One region of the Streptomyces sp. SCSIO 30461 genome, then DNA from elsewhere that is predicted to be linked to it. Evidence: riboswitches for the same ligand, from Rfam matches in the RefSeq annotation. Region 1 holds a riboswitch; the other holds the start of a gene.

Region 1 (3,844 bases):
CGGACCGCGGTTGGAGGCGACGAGTACCTGCGCCGCGCGCTCGGAGACCATGTCGGCAACCTAGCCCGTGGTGTATCCGCTCAAACGTACAGAGGCCCGGACGGCTCCCCGGCGGGAGCGCTCAGGAGTCCCGGTGACGGCTGCCCCGGGTCGCGACCTTCGCGATCACCCCGGCCGCCGTGATCGTCACGGCGACCCCGCCGAGCAGCCACAACCGCTCGTTCCTGGTGCTGGTCGGGCTGGTCGCGGTGAGCCCGCCTGTGTCCGCCGAGGCCGGGCCCGGGGACAGCAGCACGGCCGCCATGGCGCAGAGCGAGCAGAGAGAAAGGGTGATCAAGGACATACGCGGAGGTTTCAGTGAAATGGTCATACCTCGGAAAGGTAGACAATCTCATCGATCAAGCCGCGCAACGCCGCGCCGGTACCCGGCATCCCGGCGGTGCCGGTACCCGGCATCCCGGCGGTGTGTGGATCTCTGTCCGGACGTGTGGATGTGCGGACCTGCGGACCCGCGTGGGTGCGTGGCTGTACGTCGCCGTACCTGGCCGTGTGCGTCGTCGTATGAGGTCGCTGTCCGCGTTCACGCCGCCCGGTGTGCCGCGTACTCCGTGATCTCCGTCATCGGAGGCCGCTCCTCCGTGTCCACCTCATGCGTCCGCGGTACGAAACCGTTCTCCCCCCGCTCGAACTGCGTCAGCGCCGGCCGCACCAGATGTCCGCGTGACAGACGCAGTTGGGCCGTGCGGTAGATCGCCGCCGCCATCCGTCCCAGCGCCTGCCCGTCCTGGTGCCGGTGCAGTCGCACGCCCACGTCCACCTGGGCCAGTGCGTCGAGGCCGGTCGTGTGCAGCGCGTCCACCAGCAGCCCGAGCTCGACCCCGTAGCCGACCGGGAACGGCAGCCGCTCCAACAGCGAGCGCCGCGCCGCGTACTCCCCGCCCAGCGGCTGGACGAAGCCGGCGAGCTGTGGCCAGTGCAGATTGAGGAGCGGCCTGGCCACCAGCTCGGTCACCCGCCCGCCCTGGCCCGGGGTGTCACCGAGCGGCCGGTCGTACATCGCCTTCACGAACGCCACATCCGGCTCGGTCAGCAGTGGGCCGACGATCCCGGACACGAAGTCCGCCGAGAACTCCCTCAGGTCCGCGTCCACGAAGCACACGATCTCTCCGCTGGTCACCAGGAGGGAGCGCCACAGCACCTCGCCCTTGCCTGGCAGTGCCGGCAGCCGCGGAAGTATCGCGTCCCGGTGCTCGACCCGGGCCCCGGCCTTCGCCGCCACCTCCGCCGTGCGGTCCGTCGAGCCGGAGTCCACCACCACCAGCTCGTCCACCAGCGGCACCTCGTCCGTCATCAGCTCGCGCCGGATGACGCCGACGATCTCACCGACCGTCGCCTCCTCGTTCAGGGCTGGGAGCACCACGCTGACCGTGCCACCGCCGCGGGCCGCGCGCTTCGCGCCGACGAGCCGGTCGAGCGGGCGGTCTGCCACGGACCAGGACCGCCGGGCCAGCCAGCGCTCCACCTCTTCCAGCACGTGATCTCCATCTCTCTGTCTCGCGGATCGGACGATCCGTCTCAGCGCCCCGGGGGGTCGGTTACAGTCTTGAACAACGCGGACGACCATCGCATGCCGATCGCCGCCGAGTGCATCGCGCACACCGCACCGCATAGGGCGGGAGTGCGGGATCGCACCCACCGCGGTCGCGTGCGGCACGCGTCGCTGTCGCATCCGCCGACAATCACATACCGCTCATCCAGAGGGGCAGAGGGAAACGGCCCGTTGAAGCCCCGGCAACCCTCCAGCCGGTCTCGTAGCTCGGTGCCAGCACCGCGGCGCGCGAGGCTCCCGGCTAGGGAAGGTGCCAAATCCGTCTCATGGCGAGATGCGCCATGAGGAAGATGAGGAGAAAGGGCCTCGCCTCCATGGCTGTACAGACAGACGCCACCCCCGAAACCCCCGGCGCTTCCGAGACTTCCCGCACCGTCGACCTGGGCTCCGCCTCCGGGCTCTCCTGTCGCGAGTGCGGCGCGATCGTCCCGCTCGGCCCCGTCTTCGCCTGCGAGCTCTGCTTCGGTCCGCTCGAAGTGGCGTACGACCTGCCCACCGGCGACCCCGAGAGCCTGCGCAAGCGGATCGAGAACGGCCCGGCCAGTATCTGGCGCTACGCCCCGCTGCTGCCCGTCCCCGCCGACGTGGCCGACAAGCCCAATCTGAACCCGGGCTGGACGAAGCTCGTCAAGGCCGACAACCTGGCCCGTGAGCTGGGCGTCACCGGAGGTCTGTATGTGAAGGACGACTCCGGAAACCCGACCCACTCCTTCAAGGACCGTGTCGTCGCGCAGGCCATCGAGGCGGCGCGGGCCTTCGGCTTCACCACCCTCTCCTGCTCCTCCACCGGAAATCTCGCGGGCGCCGTCGGCGCCGCGGCGGCCCGCGCCGGATTTCGATCCTGTGTGTTCATCCCGCACGACCTGGAGCAGGGCAAGGTCGTCATGGCCGCCGTCTACGGCGGCGAGCTCGTCGGCATCGAGGGCAACTACGACGACGTCAACCGCTTCTGCTCCGAGCTCATCGGCGACCCGGCAGGCGAGGGCTGGGGCTTCGTCAACGTCAATCTGCGCCCGTACTACGCCGAGGGCTCCAAGACCCTGGCCTACGAGATCTGCGAGCAGCTCGGCTGGCGGCTGCCCGACCAGATCGTCATCCCCATCGCGTCCGGCTCCCAGCTCACCAAGATCGACAAGGGCCTGCAGGAGCTGATCAAGCTGGGGCTGGTCGAGGACAAGCCGTACAAGATCTTCGGCGCCCAGGCCGAGGGCTGCTCTCCGGTGTCCGCAGCCTTCAAGGCCGGCAACGACGTCGTACGCCCGCAGAAGCCGGACACCATCGCCAAGTCGCTGGCGATCGGCAACCCGGCCGACGGTCCCTACGTCCTGGACATCTGCCGCCGCACGGGCGGAGCCGTCGAGGACGTCACGGACGAGCAGATCGTGGCGGCGGTCAAGCTGCTGGCCCGCACCGAGGGCATCTTCACCGAGACCGCGGGCGGTACCACCCTCGGTGTGGCGAAGAAGCTGATCGAGGCCGGTGCCATCGACCCCTCGCTCACCACGGTCGTCGTCAACACGGGTGATGGCCTCAAGACTCTCGACGCGGTGGTCCCGACCACGGGTATGTCCGCTGTCATCCGCCCCAACCTGGACTCCTTCCGAGAGGCTGGCCTCGTATGAGCGTCAATGTCCGAATCCCCACCATCCTGCGCACCTACACCGGCGGCCGGGCCGAGGTCACGGCGGAGGGCACCACCCTCGCCGAGGTGATCGCCGACCTGGAGAAGAACCACGTCGGCATCGCCGCCCGCGTGCTGGACGACCAGGGCAAGCTGCGCCGCTTCGTGAACGTCTATGTGAACGACGACGACGTCCGCTTCGAGCAGGGTCTCGAGACGGCGACGCCCGACGGTGCCGGAGTGTCGATCATCCCCGCCGTCGCCGGCGGTTGCTGAGCCGCTCGGACGCCTCAAGTCCGGGCTTGGGACCACGGGCTTCGGGACGCTTCCGGACGCCTTCGAGCGCTCCTGGAACGGCCCGTTCCGCGCCCTCGGGTGTCGCGCCCCCGCCGCTTCCGGGCGGCCCTTGCTGACCCTGGATACAGCACGTTCCGTCACCCGGTATGCCCCTTCCGCAAGCTCTGCGGAGGGGGCGATTCCGTTGAGCGCCGCACGGTAGAGTTGGGCTCGTCTCCCCTCGCTGGTTGTGCCGTGGGCATATGAGAATCCTTCTGCCTGCGATAGAAAACAGCCAAAGTGTTCGAGCTAGTTGCGCATTTTGTGTGCTTTGCCCG
Region 2 (3,844 bases), 5.4 Mb from region 1:
CTCCGCGCGAAGCTGAGCAAGGGCTACTTCGGCGAGGGGAACCAGATCCCCAAGGCAACCGCCGAGGAGTACCAGGAGATCACCAGCGGCCACGGCCACCACTGATCCCCGATGAGCACGACCCGCTGATCCGATGATCGCCACGGCAGGAGCCCCGTCCACTCGGTGGACGGGGCTCTTCGCCGTAACCGAGGTGGATAGGGTGGGGGCATACCCGTTCGTACGAACCGACCAGGAGCGACCATGAGCGCTGTGAGCCCCGCTGGTGGGGGTGCCCCCGGCGAAGCCGGGGGGAGCACTACCGCGGCGGGCCGTTCCTGGCCCAGGGTGCTGGACGCCCTGCTGTCCGGACATGACCAGAGCGCCGACGACACCGCCTGGGCGATGGACCGCATCCTGCGCGGTGAGGCCACCGACGCCCAGATCGCGGGTTTCGCGGTGGCGCTGCGGGCCAAGGGCGAGACGGTCGAGGAGATCGCCGGGCTGGTGCGCACGATGTACGCGCACGCCCGGCTGATCGAAGTGCCGGGACGGACGGTGGACATCGTCGGCACCGGAGGCGACGGCGCCAAGACCGTCAACATCTCCACCATGTCCGCGATCGTCGTCGCCGGGACCGGCGCCAAGGTCGTCAAGCACGGCAACCGCGCGGCATCCAGCGCAAGCGGTGCGTCGGACGTACTGGAGAAGCTCGGCGTCAATCTGGAGCTGACACCGGAGAGGGTCGCCGAGGTCGCGGGGGAAGCCGGGATCACCTTCTGCTTCGCCGTGAAGTTCCACCCGGCCCTGCGCCATGTGGCTGCCGCGCGCAAGGAGCTCGGTATCCGCACGACATTCAACTTCCTGGGTCCGCTGACCAATCCGGCGCGGGTGAAGGCACAGGCCACCGGGGTCGCGGACGCCAGGATGGCCCCGATCATGGCGGGCGTGCTTGCCGAGCGCGGTTCGAGCGCGCTGGTGTTCCGGGGTGAAGACGGCCTGGACGAGCTCACCACCACCGCGACCTCCAGGGTCTGGGTGGTACGCGACGGCTCTGTCCGCGAGGAGTCCTTCGACCCGCGGGATCTGGGCATCGAACTGGTCCCGGTGGAGGCTCTGCGAGGCGCCGACGCCTCGTACAACGCCGATGTCGCCCGCCGGCTGCTCGCAGGCGAGACGGGCCCGGTCCGGGATGCCGTGCTGCTGAACTCGGCGGCGGCGCTGGCCGCGCTTGAGCCGGACGACGGCACTCTGACGGAGCAACTCGGAGACGGGATGGCCAAGGCGGCCCAGTCCATCGACTCAGGCGCGGCGAAGAGCGCCCTGGAGCGCTGGGTGGCAGCCAGCAACCGCTGACCGAAGTGGCACGAAGGGCTGTCCCGCAAACCCCGGTGGACCAGCGTGCGGCGTCAGCTGCACGGGGTCTCACCCGGCCCTTGGGGCCGAGGGGACGCATCGCAAGGCGGAGGGTCGTCCTCACGCTGGGCGTATTCGGGTGATTCGGCAACGCGGCGTGGGGGCACCCCCCGGCGAAGCCAGGGGGAGTGCCGTAGCTGGGGGTACCTCCCAAACGGAGCCCTGGGGGAGCGCCGTGCGCCCGCTGGGGATTACGGGACAGCCCTGAGGCGCAGTCCGCACTGTGGACTGCGCCTTGCGTGTTTCGAGACGTATGGCAGGATGCTCCTCAAGGTCATGAGTGACAGCGAAGACGGCCCCGGCCCGCTGTCCGGCAACCCTCCGTCCGTGGCGGGGTGCCCCGGGTGAAGACCAGGCTGTGGGCAGTGAGGTCCACGGCAAGCGCGGACCCCTTGCCGCCCCTGGGGTCCTGGTCCTCGAGGGAGCGATTCTCGTGAGCAAGCGAATGCGGTAGGGCCTCCCGGCCCCTTCCACCCCACCTCCGCGCGGGCGCCCATCGTTGCCGCGTCGAGGCAACACCCGTATGCCGGACGGCGGTTGTGCCGTCGCTCGGGTGTTTCACAGCCATTCGCCCTGTCATCCGGGAGACAAGCCATGCCCGCACGTCCGTCCACCGCCGTCGCCACCGCAACCGCTGCCGCCCCTGCTTCCGACGGTTCCTGCCGCCCCACCGGCCCGCTGCCGGTGCTCGGCCGCGACGTCACCGTCCCGCTCGTGACCGGGGGCCAGGTCACCTACGCCGCACTCGACTACGCCGCCAGCGCACCGGCCTTGCAGCGGGTGTGGGACGACATCGCCGCCTACGCCCCGTACTACGGCAGCGTGCACCGCGGCGCCGGGTATCTCTCACAGCTGTCCACCGAACTGTTCGAGAACAGCCGGACGACGGTCCACCGGTTCCTCGGCTGCCGGGAAGCGGACCAGGTGGTCTTCACCCGTTCGACCACGGATTCGCTGAACCTGCTCGCCGCCGCCCTGCCGGACGGCTGCAGGGTCTTCGTCTTCGAGACCGAGCACCACGCGGCGCTGCTGCCGTGGCAGGGCGCGGACGTCACCTATCTGGACGCGCCGCGTACCCCGGGCGAAGCCGTGCGGACCCTGGCGACGGCGCTCGCCGAACGCGAGCCCGCCGGCCCCGCGCTGGTCTGCGTCACCGGCGCCTCCAATGTGACCGGGGAGCTGTGGCCGGTACGCGAACTCGCCGCCGCCGCGCACGCCCACGGTGCCCGGATCGTGCTGGACGCCGCCCAGCTTGCCCCCCACCACCCCGTCTCCGTACGGGACCTGGACGTCGACTGGGTGGCCTTCTCGGGGCACAAGCTCTACGCGCCGTTCGGCTCGGGCGTGCTCGCGGGGCGGGCCGACTGGTTGCAGGCCGCCGAACCGTATCTCGCGGGCGGCGGCGCCTCCCGCACGGTCGCCAGGCGCCCCGACGGCGGCGTGGACGTGGAGTGGCACACCACGGCGGCCCGCCATGAGGCCGGATCGCCGAATGTCATCGGCGCCTACGCCGTCGCCTCCGCCTGCAAGGCGCTGACCGACGCCGGATTCGAGGCGCTCGTCGCGCGCGAACGGCACCTCGTCGAGCGGCTCCGCGCCGGACTCGCCCAGGTCCCCGAGGTCAGGGTGCTGTCACTGTTCGGGGATGGGGCCGCCCGAGTCGGCGTCCTGTCCTTCGTGGTGGAAGGCTGGAACAGCTCGCACTTCGCCGCCGCCCTGTCGGCCGAGTACGGCATCGGCGTCCGCGACGGCCTCTTCTGCGCCCATCCGCTGATCCGCACCCTGCTGGGCAGCGACCCCGCCGAGACCGGTGAGTGCGGAGCCCCGGACGCGGCCGCGGGGGAGCGGTCCCTGAACGCGATCCGGGTCAGCTTCGGCGCCGGGACCCCGGACGAGCATGTGGAGCGGTTCGTGGGGGCCGTCAAGGAGCTGGTACGAGAGGGCGCCCGGTGGGACTACCGCACCGAGGACGGCCGCTGCGTGCCCGTTGTCTGAGTGGTCAGGGTGCCCCTGAAGGGCCGCCGATCCGCCCGGCGCACCCGCGCCGGGCGGTGGAGAGCCTACGCGTCGAGGCCGATGGCGAACGCGGCTTCCAGGTCGTGCTGCGAGTACGTACGGAACGCGACATGGGTGTCCGTCGCCTCGACGCCCGGGATCTTGCTGATCCGGCCCGGGATGACATCCGCCAGATCCTCGTGCTGGGCCACCCGGACCATCGCGATCAGGTCGTACGTACCGGTGACCGAGAAGACCTCGCTGACGCTGTCGAGACCGGCGATCGACTCCGCGATCTCCGGGATGCGGTCCACGCTGGTCTTGATGAGCACGATCGCGGTGATCACGGCTGGCTGTCTCCCTCGGTGGCCGTGGCTTGGGCTCTCACTCTAGCCCCCAGCCACAGGCCGGCCCATGCGCAGCAGAAGCCGATCCCGAAGCCCACCAGATGGGC

Evidence for each region. A riboswitch is a leader RNA that binds a small molecule or an ion and turns the genes downstream of it on or off. The one in region 1 is predicted to bind S-adenosylmethionine.
Region 2: another riboswitch for S-adenosylmethionine. It lies ahead of V1460_RS27015 (aminotransferase class V-fold PLP-dependent enzyme); the one in region 1 lies ahead of thrC (threonine synthase).

What each region holds. Positions count from the first base shown of each region.
Region 1 covers NZ_CP146101.1:656,024-659,867, forward strand. Annotated here, with positions in the region: gene V1460_RS03110 (trehalose-6-phosphate synthase) at 1-51, opposite strand, end outside; gene V1460_RS03115 (hypothetical protein) at 122-343, opposite strand; gene V1460_RS03120 (glucosyl-3-phosphoglycerate synthase) at 581-1,534, opposite strand; SAM riboswitch class I at 1,748-1,906, shown strand; gene thrC (threonine synthase) at 1,924-3,231, shown strand; gene V1460_RS03130 (MoaD/ThiS family protein) at 3,228-3,506, shown strand.
Region 2 covers NZ_CP146101.1:6,022,111-6,025,954, reverse strand. Annotated here, with positions in the region: gene V1460_RS27025 (cytochrome bc complex cytochrome b subunit) at 1-105, shown strand, start outside; gene trpD (anthranilate phosphoribosyltransferase) at 244-1,335, shown strand; SAM riboswitch class IV at 1,668-1,785, shown strand; gene V1460_RS27015 (aminotransferase class V-fold PLP-dependent enzyme) at 1,990-3,390, shown strand; gene V1460_RS27010 (Lrp/AsnC ligand binding domain-containing protein) at 3,456-3,737, opposite strand; gene V1460_RS27005 (rhomboid family intramembrane serine protease) at 3,734-3,844, opposite strand, start outside.